DNA from 4 places in the Cobetia sp. cqz5-12 genome. Region 4 is predicted to be linked to each of the others. Evidence: predicted binding sites of a transcription regulator. Region 4 holds the regulator's gene; each other region holds the start of a gene.
The links. Region 4 encodes FNR, which switches genes on or off when oxygen is low (the NO sensors DNR and NnrR bind a similar motif). Its sites were predicted from a motif close to TTGATNTANATCAA; they were not measured.

Region 1: a site for FNR is predicted at 3,405-3,418, ahead of adhP (alcohol dehydrogenase AdhP). Genes of this name have one in related genera too.
Region 2: a site for FNR is predicted at 2,531-2,544, ahead of F8A90_RS05530 (OmpW/AlkL family protein). Genes of this name have one in related genera too.
Region 3: a site for FNR is predicted at 2,155-2,168, ahead of clpB (ATP-dependent chaperone ClpB). Genes of this name have one in related genera too.

The regions. Positions count from the first base shown of each region.
Region 1 is NZ_CP044522.1:553,655-559,476, reverse strand. It holds gene F8A90_RS02430 (sulfite exporter TauE/SafE family protein) at 1-299, shown strand, start outside; gene F8A90_RS02425 (DOPA 4,5-dioxygenase family protein) at 414-755, shown strand; gene F8A90_RS02420 (CreA family protein) at 829-1,320, shown strand; gene F8A90_RS02415 (pyridoxamine 5'-phosphate oxidase family protein) at 1,512-2,003, shown strand; gene adhP (alcohol dehydrogenase AdhP) at 2,183-3,211, opposite strand; gene exaC (acetaldehyde dehydrogenase ExaC) at 3,517-5,037, opposite strand; gene F8A90_RS02400 (response regulator) at 5,493-5,822, shown strand, end outside.
Region 2 is NZ_CP044522.1:1,292,182-1,298,003, reverse strand. It holds gene F8A90_RS05540 (lipopolysaccharide kinase InaA family protein) at 490-1,353, shown strand; gene F8A90_RS05535 (OmpW/AlkL family protein) at 1,715-2,308, shown strand; gene F8A90_RS05530 (OmpW/AlkL family protein) at 2,658-3,407, shown strand; gene F8A90_RS05525 (DMT family transporter) at 3,546-4,544, opposite strand; gene F8A90_RS05520 (aminotransferase-like domain-containing protein) at 4,701-5,822, shown strand, end outside.
Region 3 is NZ_CP044522.1:3,937,048-3,942,869, reverse strand. It holds gene F8A90_RS16325 (outer membrane protein assembly factor BamD) at 1-126, opposite strand, end outside; gene rluD (23S rRNA pseudouridine(1911/1915/1917) synthase RluD) at 221-1,174, shown strand; gene pgeF (peptidoglycan editing factor PgeF) at 1,214-1,990, shown strand; gene clpB (ATP-dependent chaperone ClpB) at 2,312-4,948, shown strand; gene F8A90_RS16305 (acetolactate synthase 3 large subunit) at 5,526-5,822, shown strand, end outside.
Region 4 is NZ_CP044522.1:318,445-324,266, forward strand. It holds gene F8A90_RS01465 (fatty acid cis/trans isomerase) at 1-2,216, shown strand, start outside; gene fnr (fumarate/nitrate reduction transcriptional regulator Fnr) at 2,439-3,188, opposite strand; gene F8A90_RS01475 (hypothetical protein) at 3,519-3,797, opposite strand; gene F8A90_RS01480 (cbb3-type cytochrome c oxidase subunit II) at 3,823-4,440, opposite strand; gene F8A90_RS01485 (cbb3-type cytochrome c oxidase subunit I) at 4,437-5,822, opposite strand, start outside.

The DNA.
Region 1 (5,822 bases), 240 kb from region 4:
GCGCCCCGCCCTACAACCTGTACATGATTCCGCGCCAGCACCCCAAGGAGACCTTCATCGCCACCACGGTGATCATCTTCGCGGGCATGAACCTGATGAAACTGGGCCCTTACGTGGCGCTGGGCGAGATCAACCTCACCAGCCTCTCCACCTCGCTGCTGCTGGTGCCGGTGGCCTGGGCAGGCGTCAGAAGTGGTCTGTGGCTGCAATCCCGCGTCAACGAGACGCTGTTCTTCCGCCTGATCATCCTCGCGATGGCGCTGGTGGGCGTGCAGCTGATCTACAAGGCCTGGGGCTAGGAACCGCAAGGCTCATCACACCCTGACGACCACTGCTGCCAGCCTTCGATAACTCCCGCCACGACCCTTGAGGCCGAGCGCTGGAGCCCCCTTGAGAACGATCGAGACAACGCCATGACAAGCCACATCAGCTACTACCATGCACATCTCTACTACGCCGATGAGCAGGGGTTAGCCGCCGCTCGCGAGCTGGCGGACCAGGCCGAACGGCAGTTTCCGCTGCGGGTCGGTCGCTTCCATGAGAAGCAAGTGGGCCCGCACCCACTGTGGAGCTGCCAGCTGTCATTTGCCCCGGAAGACTTCGGCCGCATCATCCCGTGGCTGGCGCTCAATCGCGGCTCACTGGATATCTTCGTTCATGTCGGCACCGGCGATGACTTCTTCGATCACACCCAGGGCGTGATGTGGCTGGGCAACTCGCATCCGCTGAATCTGGCAGCCTTCAACAAGGATTGACGCCCGGACATCGCCTGACACGCTATCATCGCCTTGCCGCCTTCGCCTTACCCACTGACTCAAGGATGACCCCATGACTCGACTGCGTCGCCTATCCCCTCGTGCTGCCCTGCTGGGTGTGATGGCCTCAGGCCTGCTGCTGGCCGGCTGTGATGACAACGAGGTCGGGGATGTCTCGCTGGGCCTGTTCACCACCAAGGACATCAAGATCGAGAGCCTGATCGACCCCAAGGTGCCGGGCGTGACCTGCCACCTGAGCAACATCGAGGCGGACCTCGACTTCTCCGATCCCTCCGACATGAGCATCGCCTGCCGCCAGACCGGCCCGATCACGGCGGAGATGATCGCCGACATCGACACTTCCAAGAGTGGCGAGGAGGTCTATCGCAAATCCAAGAGCGTGCTGCTCAAGAGCCTCAAGATCCGGCGCATTCTGGATCGCGACTCCCAGAGCCTGCTCTACATCGCCTACAGCACCAAGGAAACCAGCGGCAGCTTCAAGCATGCGCTGAGCAGCGTGCCGCTGTGGGGCAGCGACGCCTGGCAGGCACCGGCAGCGCAGTGAGGCGCCCGGGCGCCTGAATCAAGCCCCGATTGATCGAGCGCTGACTCATCAAGCACTGACTCAACAAGCCCTGACTCATCAAGCGAAAGCTTCACCATCATCCCTTGAAGTTGTGGGGTGTCGCTCCAAGGTCTTGATCAACGGCTAGCCAGTCGGATTTTCATTCGCATGACGCAAAGGAGTGACACACGATGTCGAGCCCGGAGCACAAGCAGAAGATCTGGAAGCTGATCAAGGATGTGAAGGTCGGCATGTTGGTGACGCAAGGCGACGGCATGCCCCACGCCCGCCCGATGCATCTAGTACAGGATGACTACGATGGCACCCTGTGGTTCTTCACCCGCGCCAGCGCAGAGAAGGTGTTTGAAGCCAGGAAGGACAGCGAGGTCTGCCTGAGCTTTTCCGATCAGGATGATGGCGTCTACGTGTCGCTGAGCGGTCATGCCAACCTGCACCGCGACCAGGGCCTGATCGACAAGTTCTGGAATCCGTTCGTGGCCGCCTGGTTCCCGGAAGGCAAGGATGACCCCGATGTCACCCTGCTGGAGATCAAGGTGCAATCCGGCGAACACTGGAAGGCCAAGGAGAGTAAGGCGTATCAACTCTATGAGATTGCGCGCGCCAACCTCGACAAGGACCACACCCCGGACATGGGCGAGAACGAGAAATTCGGCACGGTGTAAGCAGAAATCCGAGCTCGTCATGGAGAGCTCTTCTAGTGCTCGCGTGACGCTTCACGCACACGGCCATGCCAGACATGACAACGCCAGCCCGAGGGCTGGCGTTGTCATGTCTGGAGTCCTGCCGATTCCTGCAGGCCTGTCGTCGGTGGAGAGGGGTCAAGTTCTGGACAGCGAACGCCTCAGGCCTTCATGTCGAGCACGATGCGCCCCTCGATCTTGCCGTCGATCATGCGTCCGAAGATGTCGTTGATGTCCTCGAGCCTGCCGGTCTGCACGGTGGCGGCGACCTTGCCTTCCGCGGCGAAGTCCAGCGCCTCCTGCAGGTCCTGACGCGTGCCGACGATGGAGCCACGTACCGTGATGCCATTGAGCACGGTGGAGAAGATCGGCAGCGGGAAGTCACCCGGTGGCAGGCCGTTGAGCACCAGGGTACCGCCACGGCGCAGCATGTTCTGGGCCTGATCGAAGGCCTTCGGTGATACCGCCGTCACCAGCGCGCCGTGCGCGCCGCCGATCTCGCGCTTGATGACGGCTGCCGGATCTTCCTTCATGGCATTGACGGTCACGGTCGCGCCCAGACGGCGGGCCAGTTCCAGCTTGGCATCATCCACATCCACCGCCGCCACGTTCAGGCCCATGGCGCGCGCATACTGCACCGCCATGTGGCCCAGGCCGCCGATGCCCGAGATCACCACCCACTGTCCGGGACGGGTGTCGGTCATCTTGAGCCCCTTGTAGACCGTGACCCCGGCACACAGCACCGGCGCGATCTCCACGAAGCCCACGCTGTCCGGCAGACGCCCGACGTAGCCGGCGTCCGCCAGCGTGAACTGGGCAAAGCCGCCATTCACCGAGTAGCCGGTATTCTGCTGGCTCTCGCACAGCGTCTCCCACCCCCCCAGGCAATGCTCGCAGTGGCCGCAGGCCGAGTAGAGCCAGGGCACCCCGACCCGGTCGCCTTCCTTGACGTGAGTCACACCCTCGCCCACCGCCGCGATGGTACCGACGCCCTCATGGCCGGGAATGAACGGCGGGTTGGGTTTCACCGGCCAGTCGCCATGCGCGGCGTGCAGGTCGGTATGACAGACCCCGGAGGCGGCGACCTCGACCAGAATCTCGCCACGCCCCGGGCGCGGCACCGTGACTTCCTCGATCACCAGCGGTGCACCGAATTCACGTACCACGGCGGCTTTCATGCTGTTATCCATGATGGACTCCTCATTCATTGTCAAAATGACGAATTCGATGTCGAAAGACGAATTCATTGTCGAAAGACGAACCTTGGAAAGGCGAGCCAGAGATCAGGCAGAGGGAACGTTACTGCCCGGGCGTGAGCGAGAGGTCATGCTCGTGCCCCAGGGGATTGCCTCTCCATTGAAACCAGACGCAGCGCTCCCTGCCCTGCGCCAGATCAAGCAATCGGATCTGGCGCGGGCATTGAGGTCATGTGTCAAGAAGACGATGCGAGTGGTGGGTTCAGCGCCGCCAGCCTCGGCGGCACTGCCTGACAGGCCTAGAAGAAGCCGAGCGGATTGATGTCGTAGCTGACCAGCAGGTTCTTGGTCTGCTGGTAATGCTCCAGTGCCATCTTGTGGGTCTCGCGACCGACACCGGATTTCTTGTAGCCACCGAAGGCGGCATGGGCGGGATACTGGTGGTAGCAGTTGGTCCACACGCGACCGGCCTGGATGCCGCGGCCCATGCGGAAGGCGACGTTCATGTCGCGGCTCCACACCCCGGCGCCGAGACCGAATTCGGTGTCATTGGCGATGGCCAGCGCCTCGGCCTCGTCACGGAAGGTGGTGACGGCGACCACCGGCCCGAAGATTTCCTCCTGGAAGACGCGCATGGCGTTGTTGCCCTTGAGCAAAGTCGGCTGGATGTAATAGCCGTTGGCCAGCTCGTTCTCCAGCTGCTCGCTGCTGCCGCCGGTGAGCACCTCGGCGCCTTCCTCGCGGGCGACATCCATGTAGGACATGATCTTGTCGAACTGCTCGCGGGAGGCCTGGGCGCCGACCTGTACGTCGGTGTCCAGCGGGTTGCCGCGCTTGATGGTCTTCACGCGCTCCATCACCCGGGCCATGAAGTCGTCGTAGATGCTTTCCTGGATCAGGGCGCGCGATGGGCAGGTGCACACCTCGCCCTGATTGAAGAACGCCAGCACCAGGCCTTCGGCGGCCTTGTCGATGAACTCGGGTTCGGCATTCATGATGTCGGCGAAGTAGATGTTGGGCGACTTGCCGCCCAGCTCCACCGTGGAGGGGATGATGCTGTCGGCGGCGCACTTGAGAATGTGCGAGCCCACGGGAGTGGAGCCGGTGAAGGCGATCTTGGCGATGCGCTTGCTGGTGGCCAGCGCCTGGCCGGCCTCGGCCCCGTAGCCGTTGACGATATTGAGCACGCCCGCCGGCAGCAGGTCATTGATCAGCTCCGCCAGCACCAGGATCGAGGCCGGGGTCTGCTCCGCCGGCTTGAGCACCACGCAGTTGCCCGCCGCCAGCGCCGGGCCCAGCTTCCAGGCCGCCATCAGGATCGGGAAGTTCCACGGGATGATCTGTCCCACCACGCCCAATGGCTCATGAAAGTGATAGGAGACGGTATTGGCATCGATGTCCGCCGCGGTGCCTTCCTGGGAGCGCAGGCAACCGGCGAAGTAGCGGAAGTGATCCGCCGCCAGCGGGATATCGGCGTTCAGCGTCTCGCGCACCGCCTTGCCGTTATCCCAGGTCTCCGCGACCGCCAGCATCTCGAGGTTCTGCTCGATGCGATCCGCGATCCTGAGCAGGATATTGGAACGCTCCTGCACCGAGGTCTTGCCCCAGGCGGGGGCTGCCTTGTGGGCGGCGTCCAGCGCAAGGTCGATATCTTCCGCACTCGAGCGCGGGATACGGCAGAACACCTCGCCCGTCACCGGGCTGACATTGTCGAAATATTCCCCCTTCACCGGCTCGACGAAACGCCCGCCGATATAGTTGCCGTAGATGTCCTTGAACGTGACCAGCGCATCGGCGCTGCCCGGAGAGGCGTAGATCATGGCGAACTCCTGTGGGGTCGGATTCACGAGTGGCGTTCGTGATCGACGACCTGTTGTTGTCGGTAACCTGAACAGGAGGTGGCGCTCCTGTCCATCGCCTGACCGTCAATGACTGCATCAATGGTTGCATCAATGACTGCTTGATCAGACGACTCTCACAGTCTTGTTCACTCACGCCGATCCCGACATGCGCCCATGGGCGGAAATCGTCTCATCCCTTGGGAGGAGAAAAGGGAGAAACCCGGCAGGCAAGAAAGATGGGAAAGGCAGACAGAGGAGGAAAGAAAAGACAGGCCATACCGCGAAGGCCGCAAGGTACGACACCACGCCATGACGTTATGCTCAGGGTAGCTATTGTCAGCAAGGTCATGATCAGGATAGCTATTGTCAGCAAGGTCATGACCTGGAACGTCATGACCAGAACATCGCCCGCCAACGACCGGCCAGGAGCCTCCATGCACCGTCTGCTGATCGCGGATGACCATCCGCTGTTCCGTGATGCCATCAGTCGCACCCTGAGTCTGGCCGTCGCTGACGGCTCTACGCCAGAATACGAGCTGCTGCAGGCCGCCAGCCTCGCTCAGGCCCTCAGTCTCATCGAGTCACACGCTGATAGCCTCGACCTGCTGCTGCTGGATCTCGACCTGCCCGACAGCCACGGACTGGAAGGACTGGCACGCCTGCGTGCGGAAGCGGACTGGCTGCCGGTGGCGATTCTCTCCGCCCACGAGGCGCGCGAGACGGTACTCGAGGCACTGGCGCTGGGCGCAGTGGGGTATCTGTCC
Region 2 (5,822 bases), 970 kb from region 4:
GGCAAGCACACAGGCAATGGCACCGTGGCACCAAGACCTTGGTCGGCATTGTCTACCCTCCCGCGCCAGTCTCCAGATGTCAGGTTGTCGCACTCACCGGGCGAATGTCGCACTCGTCACCTCCGCCAAGTGCCTGTCGTCACTGGATAACTCCGCTGCAAGCCGCATGGATGCTGAAGCAACGGGCATCACTGGCCTGGCACCATCTCAACGCTGACTCTGCGCACCTGCGTGCGCGCTGCGACCATCGACCACACTGCGACGTCGCGCCACGCTGCGACCAACTGGCGCACCCGAGCGGCGCCAGGCGCTGCGCAGAAAGCCATCACGCCCTCCCGCCATTGCCGCGGTGGGAAGGAGAGTTTTGTGCTGCAGACCTGTCACTTCCCCAGCAGGCTAACTATCATGGCCAGTCATCGCAGCGCTCACCGACAAGGATTGCCAGTGAACGCTACCGCCTATCACCCGAGACCGTGATTCCTACCTGACATGACGCATCGCTCCCCCACTCATCCCCCTGCTGGTCACACCGGCACTACCAGCCCCAGCGCCACGGCGCCGCGCGGCCACCGCGATTACTGCGAAGCCGGGCTTGCCCGCCTGCTGGAGCAGCACGACCTCAATAGCTTCGATGCCCTGTGGCAAGTGGCAGCCCACGACGTCGACGCGCCAAATCGTGAACGCGGCGGCGTCTCGACGGTCTCGCTGCTGACGCTCGAGGATGAGCACGGCAACAGTCATCGCCTCTATCTCAAGCGCCAGACCAACCACCTGGCCCGCAGCCTGGCGCGCCCGCTGGGCGAACCGACCTTTTCCCGTGAATGGCGCGCCATCCGTCACTATCATGCGCGGGGGATCCCGTCAGTGGACGCCGGCTGGTACGGCGAGCGGCGCGCAGGCCGGGAGTGGCGCGCCATCCTGATCACCTTCGATCTCGCCGGGCGCGATGATCTGGATCACTGGCATGAACGCTGGGCGGAACTCGATGCCGGCATGCGCTCTCAGGTCATCACCGCCAGCGCCCGCCTCGTTCGCGAGATACATCAGGCTGGCCTGATGCATGGCTGCCTGTTTCCCAAGCACCTCTTCCTCAGTCGCCCGCCGAGTGAGTCGCCGGACAGCACCTGGCAGATGGACGCCGTCATCATCGACCTCGAGAAGACGCGCCGCTTCGTGCTGCGCCGCCACGAGTGCCTGCGCGATCTCTACGTGCTGTGGCGCCGCCTGAAGGGCTGGCAGCACGATGAATGGCGACAATTTCTTGCCGTCTATCGTGATGCAGACGCACAGAGCACCGAGGTCAGTCAGTGGCTGGAACAGCTGGAAGCACGCGCCGCACGCAAGCGTCACTGAGCCTGCAGAGCCCGGCGATGATCTTTGACGTAGTGAGTACTAACCTCGCGCACGGCATGCGACCAAGGTCTTGGTCACCTTGCGCAATAGTGAATGGCGATGTCGCTCAAATGCGTCATGGGAAGTCTCACTCATGAGACATTAAACTTCCCTGAAATAATCGGTAACATCCGCTAACAAGACGGCTAATAAGTTTTCAAACAACGTTCTAAAAAAATGCTTGCCAAACAGAACGCTGTTTTTTATAGTTCGTAGCGTCCCCTGATCGACGCAGCCACGCAGAGCACACGGCCCAAGCCGTAGGGTAGCGAGGCACTGCTGACAGGCAGCTCACGAAGCCAAGCTTCAAGGAGAACTACACATGAAAGCTATCAAGATCCTGACCGCTACTGTTATCGCCGGCACCATGGCAATGGGCGCACAATCCGCCATGGCATATGGCAAGGGCGATATCTTCCTGCGCGGTGGCGTTGCCAAGGTCGACGGCAAGAGCAACAACGGCAACGGTCTGATCGCCAAGGACGAGTCCGGCTTCGCCGGTTCCGTGGGCTACATGTTCCACGACAACCTGGCCATCGCCCTGCAGTCCACTGAAGAATTCAGCACTGACTGGGAAAACAGCGCCGGCGGCTTCGATCAGATGCCGATCAACCTGATGCTGCAGTACTACCCGCTGGGCGGTACTGAAGCCCGCGTCCAGCCGTACGCTGGTGTCGGCCTGAACTACACCCACTTCTCCGGTGAGTCTGCCGGTGGCCAGAGCATGGACATCGACGACAGCTACGGCGCCGCTGCCGAGCTGGGTGTGGACCTCAAGATCACCGAAGCCTGGGCCGTCAACGGCTTCGCTCGTTACGCCGACGTCAAGGCCGATACCAAGATCGCCGGTCAGGACGTGAACGACACCGAGCTGGATCCGGTCACTGTCGGTGCTGGTGTCACCTACCGCTTCTAAGGCCTTGTGCGAGGCGTGAACATGCCTCCAACAAGCACCTGGCAAGCCGTGTGATGCCACGCCGTGACAACGGCATCGTGGACGACGAAGCTCGGCAACGCTGAGCAGTCCAGGCGATAGATGGACATCACACAGGAACGCCGCAGACCTTCGGGTCTGCGGCGTTTTCGTTGTTGGTAGCCAACGGCTACACGGCGGATCTTAAGCGGCGCGCCGCAGAAATTGACCTGGATCAACCATGCCCCTCACCGTGCAATAACGCCCGTAAACTCTTGCCTCAGATCAAATTTCTCGAAATTCGGCTACCTAGAATGAGGGCATTGTTTCCCGCCATCCTTCAGGAGCCATCATGTCCGACGTCGTCACTCGCTCAGCCTCCCTCCCCGCGCACCTGACTTCGCGTAGCCCGCGCTCTGCAGCACGCCCGTGGCAGATTCTGGCACTGGCAGGCCTCACCAGCCTCGCGACTCTCGGCGCCGCACCTGCCATGGCCGCCGACTCGCTGAATGCCAGCTCTCATGGCTCTCTCAACTCTCTCAGCTCTCTCAACTACGGCGCCGGGCAGTTCTGGACGCGTGCGGGTGTCGCCAAGGTCTCGCCGAAGAGTGACAACGGTCGCATCGATGCCATCGGTGCCGACGTGGACGTCGATGATGACAGCGCCTTTGCCTTCACTCTCGGCTATCGCTTCACCGATACCTTCGGTATCGAACTGCTGGCGGCGCAGGATTTCGACCACGACATCTCGCTCAATGGCCAGAAGGCCGGCTCCGTCGATCACCTGCCGCCGACTCTGACACTGCAGTACTATCCGCTTGGCGGACGTGAATCGCGCATCCAGCCGTACATCGGCGCGGGGGTCAATTACACCCACTTCTCCGATGAAACCCTCGACGATGGCACCAGACTCGAGATGGATGACAGCTGGGGCGCGGCCGCACAGATCGGCGTCGATCTGGTGATCAACGAGCACTGGGCGGCCAACGTCGCTGCTTGGTATCTGGATATCGATTCCGATGTCACCGTGGCAGGCAGCGTCAACGACAAGGTCGAGATCGACCCCATCGTGACCATGGCCGGGATCAGCTATCGCTTCTGATCAGCCACTTCCTGGCTAGCACTTCTGACTGGTCAGAGACGACAACGCCCCGCCAGCCCATCTCGGGCCGGCGGGGCGTTGTCCTTTTTTATCTATACGCTGTGCGTGGTGCGTGGTGAGTAATGCGCTCGGCACGCATCAGCGCGGGGCGGCTTGCCCACTGTTCGTTGCCGAGGCATTGGAAGTTGCTGAGGCTGTTGAGGTTGAGGGCGTTGAGGGCGTTGAGGGCGAAGGCGGCGTGGCGTCGTCGGCCGGCGCCTTGCTCACCTTGCCCGGACGTGGGCGGTCCAGCACCAGTCCCAGCACCACCAGTGCCGCGCCCGTGACCATCAGCGCGGTCCACTGCTCGTCGAACAGCCACCATGCCATCAGCGCGGCACACGGCGGCACCAGGAAGAAGGTGCGCGCGACCTGATGGGCCTCGCCCCGCTCCAGCATCAGCATCAGCAGCCAGATGGCACCGACCGAGATGGCGATCACCAGCCAGGCCATGGTCATCAGCAGACGCGGCGTGGGGTCAAAGGCAAAGCTGCCGACACTGGTTGCCGCGACGACGAAAACCGCGCCCGCACCGAGATACTGGAACATCAGCCCCTCGACCAGCCCCATGCGACCGGAGACTCGCTTCTGCCACAGTGTCGAGCTGGACACGCCGATCAGCGCCACCAGGCACCAGACGAGCCCGATCAGCGGCCAGTCCAGAGTGCCTGCGCCGTCCTTGGCAAGCCCTGCCCCCAGCACCAGACTGACGCCGATGGCGCCACAGCCAAGCCCGGCCCACTGCTTGGCCCCCAGACGCACGCCGAACAACGGCAGTGACAACGCCGCCGTCACCAGCGGATGCAGACTGACCAGCAGCGCCGTCAGGCCTGCTGGCAGCCCCGCCTTGACCGCCGCGAACACGCCGCCCAGATAGGCACCGTGCAACAGCATGCCAATGCCCATCTGCGCCAGACGGTCATTGCGCCTGCCCCACTGACGCGGCTTGCGGCGCAGCCACAGAATCACTCCCAGCACCGGCAGCACCAACAGGCTGCGCACCAGCAGCAAGGTGAAGGGTTCAGCGTCCAGGGTACCGAAGCGCGCGGCGATGAAGCCGCTGGCGAACAGAAACACGAAGCAAAGTGGCATCCACATCACGCAGACTCCAGCGAAAGAAATGACAAGCGGACGGTCCGGGGGCAGAGACAGGACGTGCACCGACGGGACCACGACAAGAGTCTTCAGCTTGCCGCGAACCCTCAAGGGGGCACAAGATACAGATAATCACCAATTCAAGGGGTACAGACAGGCATGTCATCCGCCGAGCACGCTTCGTCCGCCAGCCGCCCTTCGCTTGTCGGCTCCTCTATCGACGCAACCACCAGCTCAGGCGCCACTGCCGCGACAATGCCGCGCTATCAGCAGCTGGTCGAGCGACTCAAGACCCAGATGGCGACGGGCAAGCTGAGCGCAGGACAGCGCCTGCCTTCGCTCAGGCGGCAGGCGGCGCAGTCGGGACTCGGCCTCAACAGCGTGATTCGTGCCTACGGCGAGCTGGAGGCGGCGGGTCTGATCATCGCCGAGCCGCGTGCCGGCTATCGGGTCGCGCCATCGACGGGGACTGCTCACGACACAAATGAACTGGATTCCGCCCTGAATGGCGGCTCACAGACCCGCCCGGCTTCATCACGTCATCCCGGTGAGCTGGAGCACAGGCAACAAGAGTCTCATCACAGGCCGCGTGCCATCACCACCCTCACCATCAGTGACCCGGCCTGGCAGGCGATGGCGAATGCCAGTGATCCGCACCTGGCACCGTTGGGTGCCGCTCACCCGGAGCTGGACGCCCCCGCCGTGCGACGCCTGTATCGTCTGGCGCGCACTCAGCTCGGGGCCCATGCCCAGCACCCCAGCGCCTATGCCTTGCCGCCGGGCTCGAGCGCGCTGCGCACTGCCATCGCCCAGCATCTCAGCCACCACGGCCATCTTTGTGACAGCGACGCCCTGTTGATCAGCCAGGGGGCACAGCATGGCATGTCACTGCTGCTCGGCCAGCTGCGTGCCGCCAAGGGCCGCTGTCAGGTCGGCGTCGAAGCGCCGGGCTATTTCGGCATCGTGGCCGCCATCGAAGCCCAGGGCCATCAGGCGATCGCCATTCCTGCCCGCGCGCACCAGGGGCTGGATGTCGAGGTGCTCGAGCGTCTGCTCGAGCGTCATGATGACAAGACGCCCGCCCTGACGCTGGACGCCCTGATCGTGACCGCGGATGGTCACAATCCATTGGGCGGGCAGCTGAGCACGCCAGATCGCCACCGCCTGCTGGCACTGGCGGCCCGCCACGCCATCCTGCTGGTCGAGAACACCACCTTTGCCGAGCTGAGCTTCGATACCCGCCATCCGTGGCTGGCCGACCTCGCCCACCGCCATGCCGAC
Region 3 (5,822 bases), 590 kb from region 4:
CTGGGCCTGACGATACAGGTCCTGCTCCTGAAGATCCGGTGCCGGCTCGTTGGACGCACAGCCAGCCAGCAAGGTGCTGGCCAGGGCGAGGGCAGTCAAGGGAAGGGCGCGCATCGGTTTCCTCATCTCGGGCAATCCATGGCGGGCATGCTAGAATCCGCCGATCCGCACTCACTATAAAGCAAAGGCCCTTTCGTGCGAAACGGCCTCAGAGAGCAATATGGCAGACACCATCAACCGCGAAGAGCGGATCCCGGAGGCGATGATTGGCATGCGCCTTGATCAGGCCTGCGCCGAGATCTTCTCCGACTATTCCCGCGAGCGTCTCAAGCACTGGATCAAGACCGGTGCGCTGACCCTCGACGGTGCCGCCGTCAAACCCCGCGAGAAGGTCTATGGCGGTGAACGTCTGGCCCTGACCGCCGAGCTGGAAGAAGAAGTCAGCCACGAGCCGGAAGATATCGAGCTCGAGATCGTCTATGAAGATGACGACGTGCTGGTCATCAACAAGGAGCACGGCATGGTCGTGCACCCGGGTGCGGGTAACCACGATGGCACGCTGCTCAACGCCATCCTGCATCATTGCCCGGGCAATTCCATGATGCCGCGTGCCGGTATCGTGCATCGTCTCGACAAGGACACCAGCGGACTGATGGTGGTGGCCAAGTCATTGACCGCCCAGGCGGACCTGGTCGAGCAGCTGCAGGCCCGTACCGTGTCACGCGAGTACGATGCCGTCGTCACGGGCGTGCTGACCTCCGGTGCCACCGTGGATGCGCCCATCGGGCGTCACCCCAAGGACCGCAAGCGTCAGGCCGTCACCCACAGTGGCAAGCCGGCGGTCACCCACTTCCGCGTGGTCGAGCGTTTCCGGGGGCACACCCATATCCGCTGCAAGCTGGAAACCGGGCGTACCCACCAGATTCGCGTGCACATGGCACACCAGCGCTATCCGCTGGTCGGAGACCCGGTCTACGGCGGGCGTCTGAAGCTGCCGCCGGGGGCCAGTGACCCGCTCAAGGAGCTGCTGCGTCAGTTCCCGCGTCAGGCACTGCATGCCCGCCGTCTCGCCTTCATCCACCCGATCACGGGCAAGGAAGTCGAATTCCGCGCCGAGATGCCGGGCGACATGCTGGTGTTGATCGACTATCTCAAGGAAGACATCGCTCGCTGAGGCGGCAGGCTCGCGCGACACGCCGCACAAGGAGAGGTTATGCACGACGAGAGTCTACGCCCGACCCTGATACTGCCGGACTGGCCCGCGCCGAGCCCGGTGCAGGCCTTCGTGACCACGCGTGAGAGCGGCCCCAGTCAGGGGCCGTATGCCGGCTTCAATCCGGCGCTGCATGTCGGCGATGACCCGGCGATGGTGGCGCAGGTGCGCGAGCTGCTCGCCGCGGAAGTCGATGACGGCCGTCCGCTGGCGTGGCTGGACCAGGTGCACGGCACTCAGGTGGTAGATGCCTTCGATGTCTGCCACGCCGAGGGCCGGCCAGATACTCCGCCACGGGCGGATGCCTGCATCAGTACCGGCACCGGGCAGGCCTGTGTGGTGATGACGGCGGACTGCCTGCCGGTGCTGTTCTGTGATCGGCAGGGCACGCGTGTCGGCGTGGCGCATGCGGGTTGGCGCGGGCTGGTCGAAGGCGTGCTGGAAGCCACCATCGAGCATCTTGGTGATGACCCCGGCGAGCTGATGGCCTGGCTGGGCCCGGCGATCTCCAATGCCCAGTTCGAGGTAGGCCCCGAGGTGCGTGATGCCTTCATCGCGGATCTGCCCGAGGCCGATGATGCCTTCGAGGCCAGCCCCTACCGGCTAGGTCACTACATGGGGGATCTCTACAAGCTGGCACGCCTGCGTCTCGAGCGTGCCGGAGTCGGTCATGTCAGTGGCGGCCACTTCTGTACCGCCTCGGAATCACGCTTCTATTCACACCGGCGTGACGATGGGGTGACTGGACGCCTCGCCACAGTGATCTGGCTGCGCTGAGGCGCTGATCAGGAATCGCTGATCGAGAATTGGGTCAGCGCATTCCACAAGCTCGACATGCAGTACCCACAAACGCCCCGTTGACCTGATGTCTCAGGTTGGCGGGGCGTTTCTGCATGTGGCAAAGATGATGGCCGGCGGGTCGTCATCGTGGCGGCGGGAATCTGACCTGGATCAGGCAAATGTCACACCATGCTGCAGCGCGGCGAATCCTGCCTTGAAAGCCGTGCGCCAGCCCCCATCTTGAGAGTCAGATACGAAATGTTACAGGCGAAGCTCCTGAGAAAAGGAGTACCGCCATGACTCTCAGGAGAAGGCACCATGCGCATCGACAAACTCACCAGCAAGCTGCAGAACGCTCTGGCGGATGCCCAGTCACTCGCCGTCGGGCGAGGCCATAATGAAATTCACCCGCAGCATCTGCTGCTGGCACTGCTGGAAGACCGCGATGGCGGTCTCAAGGCACTGGTCAACAAGGCGGGCGGCGATGCCACCAGCCTGATGAGTGGCCTCAAGCGCCAGCTGGATGATCTGCCGACCGTGTCCCAGTTCGACGGGAATGTCGCGCCCTCGCAGGCACTCGGCAAGCTTCTGAATCTGGCCGATCGTGAAGCGCAGAAGCGCGGCGATCAATACATCGCCTCCGAGCTCGCGCTACTGGCCGCGCTGGAGCTGGGTGGTGATCTGGGCAAGCTGTTCACCTCATCGGGCATCAAGAAGCCCGCTCTGACCTCCGCCATCGATGCACTGCGTGGTGGCGAAGCCGTGGGCGACGCCGATGCCGAGAACAATCGTGAAGCGCTCAACAAATACACGCTGGATCTCACCGAGCGCGCGCGGGATGGCAAGCTCGACCCGGTGATCGGGCGTGACGAGGAAATTCGCCGCACGATTCAGGTCCTTCAGCGTCGCACCAAGAACAACCCGGTGCTGATCGGTGAGCCCGGCGTCGGCAAGACCGCCATTGTCGAGGGGCTGGCCAGCCGTATCGTCAATGGCGAGGTGCCGGAAGGCCTCAAGAACAAGCGCGTGCTATCTCTCGACATGGGCTCGCTGCTGGCAGGGGCCAAGTTCCGCGGTGAGTTCGAGGAGCGCCTCAAGTCCGTCCTCAAGGAGCTGGCGCAGGAAGAAGGTCAGGTCATCCTGTTCATCGACGAGCTGCACACCATGGTCGGCGCGGGCAAGGCCGAAGGCGCGATGGATGCCGGCAACATGCTCAAGCCGGCACTGGCGCGTGGCGAGCTGCACTGTGTCGGTGCCACCACGCTTGACGAGTATCGCCAGTACATCGAGAAGGATGCCGCGCTGGAGCGCCGCTTCCAGAAGGTGCAGGTGGATCAGCCCAGCGAGGAAGACACCATCGCCATCCTGCGTGGCCTGAAGGAGCGCTACGAGGTGCACCACGGTGTCGACATCACCGACAGCGCCATCATCGCCGCCGCACGGCTGTCCTCGCGTTACATCACGGACCGCCAGCTGCCGGACAAGGCGATCGACCTGATCGATGAAGCCGCGTCACGCATCCGCATGGAGCTGGATTCCAAGCCGGAGGAGATGGACCGTCTCGACCGCCGCCTGATCCAGCTCAAGATGGAGCGTGAGGCGCTCAAGAAGGAGACCGATGAGGCGGCGCTCAAGCGTCTCGGCGCGCTTGAGGACCAGATCTCGGAGCTGGAGCGGGAATACGCCGACCTCGATGAAGTCTGGAAGGCCGAGAAGTCCAGCATCCAGGGCGCGGCCCAGTTCAAGGCCGAGCTGGAACAGGCTCGTATCGATCTGGAGCAGGCGCGTCGCGCCGGCGACCTCAGCCGCATGTCGGAACTGCAGTACGGCGTGATTCCGGGGCTCGAGAAGCAGATCAGCGAAGCCGGCGAAGGCGAGGCGGATACCTCCGGCCACGTGTTGCTGCGCTCCAATGTCACCGAGGAAGAAATTGCCGAGGTCGTCTCGCGCTGGACCGGTATTCCGGTCGCCAAGATGCTCGAGGGCGAGCGTGACAAGCTGCTGCGCATGGAAGAGGCGCTGCACGAGAAGGTGATCGGCCAGGACGAGGCGGTGATCGCGGTATCCAATGCGGTGCGGCGCTCACGCGCGGGGCTGTCGGACCCGAACCGTCCCAACGGCTCCTTCCTGTTCCTCGGCCCGACCGGGGTCGGCAAGACGGAGCTCTGCAAGTCGCTGGCCAACTTCCTGTTCGATACCGAAGAGGCGATGGTGCGCATCGACATGTCCGAGTTCATGGAGAAGCACTCCGTGGCTCGCCTGATCGGCGCGCCTCCCGGCTATGTCGGCTATGAAGAGGGCGGCTATCTGACTGAGGCCGTGCGCCGCAAGCCGTACTCCGTGCTGCTGCTCGACGAGGTCGAGAAGGCGCATCCGGATGTCTTCAACATCCTGCTGCAGGTGCTGGAAGATGGCCGTCTGACCGATGGCCAGGGGCGCACCGTCGACTTCCGCAATACCGTGATCGTGATGACCTCCAACCTGGGGTCGGAAATGATCCAGCGCATGAGTGGCCTCAATGGCGAGCTCGCGGACGAGGAAGACACGCAAGAGAGTGTCGATCGCAAGGCGGCCTTCCAGTACGACGACATGAAGACGGCAGTCATGGAAGTCGTCGGCAATCACTTCCGCCCGGAGCTGATCAACCGCATCGATGAAGTGGTCGTGTTCCACGCCTTGGGACAGGCGCAGATCGCCTCCATCGCCGGCATTCAGCTCGAGCGGCTCAAGGCGCGTCTGGCCGATCGCGATCTCGGCTTCGAGATCACCGATGCCGCGATGGCGCTGCTGGCCAAGGCAGGCTTCGATCCGGTCTACGGTGCGCGTCCGCTCAAGCGCGCCATCCAGAGCCGTATCGAGAACCCGCTGGCCCAGGCGCTGCTGGGCGGTGAATTCGTGCCCGGTGACGTGATCCAGGTCGGCGAAGAGGGCGGAGAACTGACCTTCACGCGCTGAATCGCGCACCCGTGAGTGACGCCCCACCGTGACGGAAGTCTGTCTTCCGCTTGCGGTGGGGCGTTTTCGTGTCTGCCGTCCGGGCGCAAAATGACAACCCGGGGTGAGGCAGGCTGAAATTCACGAAGCAGAAAATTGCGAATTTATTGCCATTGGTGAGGTTTCACGCACGCTTATGGCCTGATTCATTGTTATCGGTGTGGCATTTGGCGCAGGCGGCGCACACTGGCGTAAGGTTGAGTTGACAGCCCCTTGCGGCTGTTGGACTCTTGACCATTCCTGATTGCGGGCGCGGCCATTCGGGCGACCCTCGAAGCGCCGCGTGAAGGACAGACGCTGAGTCGCTGTCCGCCTGTCAAAGGATACGCCGGTCCGGGTACGCCAACCGTACCGACCGGCCATCAGCCCCGACCGCATCCAACCGATGCGACAAGAGTGCAGGCCCTAACCGGGCCGCAGACGCCAGGGTTTGGCATCAGGTGCCGCAATTTCTGCGGTAGCGACATTCAGGTCGCACTCGATCCGGCTTGCGCATTGCCGCCGGACGCACTCGAGACCTCCAGGGGAGAATAACCAAGTGGAATTGCTTTCCGGCGCTGACATGATCGCCCGCGCCCTGCACGACGAGGGCGTGGAATATATATACGGCTATCCCGGTGGAGCGGCGCTGCACATCTATGACGCCCTGTTCCGTCAGGACAAGGTCCAGCACATTCTGGTCCGCCACGAACAGGCTGCTACCCACGCCGCCGATGGCTACGCACGCGCTTCCGGCAAGCCCGGAGTCGTGCTGGTCACCTCAGGCCCCGGCGCGACCAATGCCGTGACCGGTATCGCCACGGCCTACATGGACTCGATTCCCATGGTCGTGCTG
Region 4 (5,822 bases):
GCATGAATCCGGCGCCGGTCTACGATGGCACGCGCTTGCTGGCGGCCAATCTGACGCGCATGTTCGAGGATGCAGACACCACCGAGCAGTGGCGCAGCATGGACTTCTCACCGGTGCTCAATGAACGCTTCGACTCTCCGGCTGCCAATCTGGAGGGCAGTGTGCTGTTCCGTGCGCTCAGTCAGAAACGCAAGGCACCGCTGCCGGTGACGGAAGACGGCCTGCTGCCGGAAGACCGCTTCGACCTGTCGCTCAATCGCAGTCAGGTGTGTGCCCCCGTCGAGGGCTATGACAAGTTTGCCGAAGACCATCCTGATTGGGGCATGCCCTACGCCTTGCCACAGGTCAGCGATGACGAGCATCGCACGCTGGTGAACTGGCTGGCCAAGGGTGGCGAGATGACGGGCCCGGCGCCGCTGCCCCAGGGGCTGATTCCGCACATCGAGCAGGCCGAGCGCTTCTTCAATGGCGACAGCCTCAAGCAACGCCTGATGAATCGCTATATCTACGAGCACCTCTTCCTGAGCCATGTGTATTTCCCGGGCATCAAGGGCGCGGATGGACGGCCGATCTTCTTCAAGCTGGTGCGTTCCAGTACCCCGCCGGGCGAGCCGATCAAGCGCATCTCCACGCGTCGCCCCTACGATGCCCCCTACGCCTCCTACACCGCCGATGAGCGCGCGAGCATGCCCCATGATGACGCCGGGCGCCCGCGGGTCTATTACCGTCTGTGGCAGGAGCGCGCGACGATCCTGGCCAAGAATCATCTGCCCTATGCGCTCAACGATGCTCGCTTCAAGCGCTGGCGGGCGCTGTTTCTGACGCCGGATTACCCGGTGGATGACCTGCCGGATTACGACCTCAAGACGGCCTCGAATCCTTTCCTGACCTTCGAGGCCATTCCGGCCGAGTCACGCTATCGCTTCATGCTCGATGAGTCGCAGAACACCATCATGGGCTTCATCAAGGGGCCGGTCTGTCGCGGGCAGGTCGCGGTGGATGTGATCAATGATCACTTCTGGGTCGGCTTCACTGACCCGAAGATGTTCAGTCACCCGGAAGTGGAGCGCACCCTGGCCGAGGAAGGGGAGAATCTCAGCCTGCCCGCCGAGCAGAGCAGCAATGCGTTGCCGATCAGCTCCTGGGTCAAGTTCGAGAGCAAGCAGACCGCCTATCTCAAGGCCAAGCAGCGGCTGATGTCACAGGCCTATCTCGATGGCGACCTGCGGCTGGATACGCGAGTGATGTGGGACGGTAGCGGCTGGGCCGACGGCCCCGGCCAGGGGCGCAACCCCAACGCGGCCCTGACCATCTATCGTCACTTCGACAATGCCGCGGTGATGAAGGGACTGGTCGGCGGCGTGCCCAAGACGGGCTGGATCATCGATTACCCGATGCTGGAGCGTATCCACTACCTGCTGGTCGCCGGCTTCGATGTCTACGGCAATCTCGGGCATCAGCTGGTCACTCGCCTATACATGGACTTCCTGCGCATGGAGGGCGAGAACAACCTGCTGGTGCTGTTGCCAGCAGGCGAGCGCAAGGCGGTGCATGACAGCTGGTATCGCGACGTGAGCCCGGGTCTTGGGGGGCTGCTGTTCAAGAAGCCGCCGCAGTTCGATGCACCAAGTGGCATCGTCTGGACGCCGCAGGAGCTGTCATCGCCGGACCAGGCTCGCCTTGGCCTGATGCGGCGCATGCAAGAGCGTCTCGCGCCGGAACTCGGTCATGAGCGCAGTCTGAGCAATGTCGAGGATGATCATGTGCGACATGAGCTGCAGGCCCTCGCTGCGGTGCGGGGAGTCTCGGCCAGCCTGATGCCGGAGGTGACGATCGTCGCGCTGGAGGATGGTAGTGATGACTCGCCACGCCTTTACAGCGTGCTGCGCAATTCCGCCCACGCCAACATCACCAGTCTGTTCGATGAGGAGGAAAATCGCCGTCCTGAAGAGGACACTCTCGATGTCTTGCGAGGGGTGGCGGGCGATTACCCGAATGCCTTCTGGCGCCTGACGCCTGAGACCCTGACGGGGCTGGCAGAGCGGGTGGCGTCACTCGAGAACGAAGAGGACTATCGCGCCCTGCAGGCCGATATCGGGGTGCGCCGGACTGATCCGCGCTTCTGGGAGTTCTCCGACAGCGTACTGCGCACCAACTATGCTGATCGCCCTGTCGAAGCGGGCCTGCTGGACTATAACCGCCTCGAGAACCGCTGATCACCAGCGAAGCTTGAGCGGCCGAGACAAACCCTTTTGTCAGAACTGTCAGAACTGTCAGGGTTGTCATGACTGACACGACGACTGACGGCTGGCCTGTCAGTTGGAAGCCCGCCACGCACATTGCGCGGCGGGCTTCTATCCTTGCGTAGCGCCTAAATGGCGCACTGGCAGTCGATCAGCGCCGCGCCGCGCTGCGTGGTGTGCTGCCAGCAGGCGTCATCAGCGACCGCCCTGACACTCGCCTTCGGCCAGTTCGATCAGGCCATCCAGATGCAGGATATGCACCTCGCGGGCACGAATGTCGACCAGCCCCTGGGCCTGGAAGCGAGTCAGGATGCGGCTGATGGTTTCGACGGCCAGCCCCAGATAGTTGCCGATATCGGCACGTGCCATCGAGAGGCGGAAGCTGTACGGCGAATAGCCACGGCGACGGAAGCGCTGTGACAGGTTGACCAGGAAGCTCGCCAGTCGCTCATCGGCTGTCTTGCGCGACAGCAGCATCATCATGCGGCGATCTTCGTGCAACTCCTTGCTCAGGCTCTTGAACAGCTGGGTTCTCAGCTCCGGCATCTGCTCCGAGAGCGCATTGAGGCGGTCGAAGGGAATCTCGCAGACGGTGGTGGTCTCCAGCGCCACGGCGGTGCCGGGATAGCAATTGCTGTCGATGGCATCGAGCCCTGCCAGCTCGCTGGGCAGGTAGAAACCGGTCAGCTGCTCCATGCCGCTGTTTTCATTGGTGATCTGCTTGAGGCTTCCGGAGCGCACCGTGAAGACGCAATCGAAGGCATCGCCCTGGGTGAAGAGCACTTCCCCTTTTCTGAGTGGCGCGCGACGGCGGATGATGGCGTCAAACTGGTCGATATCTTCCATGTTCAGTGCCAGTGGCAGGCACAGTGAACTCAGCGAACAGGTCTGGCAGCGTGCTTCATGGGCGCGCAAGCGGTGTGATGCCTGTGCATTGGCCGTCATGGTGACTCTCCTGAGGAATGTCACCGCTACTCCTGGGGCAGGGCAGCGGGAGGGGTCTATCGGGCACGACGAATGGTGGGGCGGGGCCTTGTCGCCCGCCGCTACCCTGCTCAGCCGAAGTGACTCAAGCGGCCAGAGTCTGAACGCTCATCGGCTGGCGCAGTGCAATTTCGTGGCACCATAATATTAGATTTTATTAATTCATTATCCTGCCCAACCCGTGGGCGTTGCAAGGTGTGTGAACTTTAGGCCTGGTTGGCCCAGTGTGGCCATACCGCGACGACCTGCCTCAGCCGGAAGCGTGAGTCAGCAATACTGGGCCAACAGTGCTTAGCCAGCAGCGCCGAGCAGCAGGATCAGCGCGGCGGCCAGCGTCGCCAGTGCCAGCATGCCCCAGACGCGTGGCGCTGGTGTGTCAGGCTGACGTACACCATTGATGCGATGTTCTTGCATGGGGCCATCGCCTTCGCGCTCGTCGTTGTCACCGCTGGCTGCGCGCGAAAGGCTGCCCAGTGCCAGCATGGCGAACAGCACCAGGCTGCCCAGCGTGAGGGCCAGCACCCAGAGATTCCAGAACAGGGGCAGTCCAGTTGCCTCCAGTAGATTCATGTCGTGTCTCCTGAGCGGTGTCCTGTCATGGGCTACGGCTGGCGATGCCGTTCGCGGGGGCGGCCTGCTGCAGATAGGCGAGCAGCGCCGTGATCTCGGCAGTGCCACGCACGTCATTGGGGGCGGCGAGAATCTCGTCTTCCGCGTAGGGCACGCCCAAGCCTTGCAGGGCTCGCATGCGGGCCGCGATGCCTTCGCCGCTCAACGCCCGCTCGAACAGCCACGGATAGGCAGGCATCGCTGAGCCCGGCACCTGGCCGCGCGGGTCATGCAGGTGCAGGCGCTGCCAGGCATCGTCATGCTGCGCAGGCAGCTGGCTCAAATCCGTCCCCCGGCGCTCGGCGCCCCATAGCGAAGGGCGGCCGTAGTAGCGCTCCCGTGCGGTCGTCGCCTCGCTGTGGCGCGCCGTGTCGCCAGTCAGATCGCGCACCATGCGTGTATGGCACTGCTGACAGCCCTCGCGTTGGTAGATGCGCTGACCCTCCAGCGCCAGGGCGCTCAGCGGTCTGAGATCTTCAGGCGCGCTGGCGAGGCTGGGGTGAGCCCCGAGCGGTACCAGCTGGGCGAGGGCGCCAAGGCTCATGGTGAGCAGACATAGTGCCGTCATCAGGCCGGCGTGACGTTCGAGCAGGACATGTCTCATGCGTAGTGCCCTCCCGAGGATGTGGCAGGGGGCGTGGTAGAGGGGGGCGCAGAGGGCGTGGCAGGTTCTGATGATGCCTTCCGCGAGCCGGAATTGGGGAGCCGGCGCTCATGAGCGGCTTGGCGTTCGCTCTTGTGATCAGCCAGGGTGCGCGTCACGTTGAGAAGCATCAGTAGCATGCCGAGCGCCCAGCAGGCGAGCCCACCCAGCGAGATCATCATCGGCATGCGGGCCGCTTCCAGTACCTCGCTCAAGGTGTATAGCGGCCTGCCGTCATCTGCCAGCACATGCCACATGCTGCCTTGAAGCAGCGTGGTGGCCCAGCTGGCGGCAAGGCACAGCAGGGTGCCGATGATGGCCAGCAGGGCGTGAGTCTTGAGCAGCGCAAGGGAGCGCATCGGGGGCAGCAGGTGATAGGCCATCACGATGGCGACTGTCGCGACCACCCCCAGGCTTGCTGCCGGCGACAGACTGTTGGCGGCACTGAAGGTCAGGGCATTGAGTGTCGGCAGTGACAGCAGGCTGTATTCAAGTACCGCAAGGGCGAAGCTGACCAGAGCTACCGCCAGCAGGCCGATCAGTGGATCCCGGCGCAGTGAGTGCCAATCCTCCTTGAGTGTCATCAGGCCATTGAGGCTGAGTGCCAGCCCCGGCGCCAGCAGCAGGATGCCCATCGCCATGCCCAGCGTCTGGCTCCAGGCCGGCAGGGCGCTCGCGAACAGTAGCGGAGCACCTCCCCATGTCACCAGCAGCACCAGCATCCAGAAGCTGGTGGCGGCCAGCCGATGCGAGTAGAGCGGCAGCCGCGAGCGGCTCGTCACCATGTGATGGAGCAAGGCAATGACGCCGAATGCGAACATGCCGCCGGGGAGTGGCCCTGCCTGCCAGCGCTGAATCAGTGCCTCGAGGCTGCCCGTGAAGAGCGGTATCGATTCCAGCAGGCCGATCGGCACGCTGAGCGAGATCAAAACATGCTGCATCAACACCAGCATCAGGCCAGCGATGAAGTACCAGCAGGCCACCGGCAGACGACGTAGCGTGCGTTGTTCCAGCACCGTGAAGAAGACCCACGCCACGGCCAGCCAGACGAGGGTCATCAGGAGATCGACGAGCCAGGGCGCTTCGGCCATGTACTGGCCCGAGGAGTAGCCCGCGACTATCGCCAGTGCGCCGAGCGCGACCACGGCCTGCCAGCCGAGGAAGGTGAAATGCATCAGCTTGAGCGTGAAGGGGGGCGGTGGGATATCCGGTATCGCCGTCTTGGCGTCCGTGCGTGATTCGCGTTGCCGGATACTGTGCATGGCGATGGAGTAGCCGCCGGCGATCACTGCCGAGCCGCCCAGACCGTAGAGCAGCAGGTGGTGCTGCAAGGGGGCGAGGCG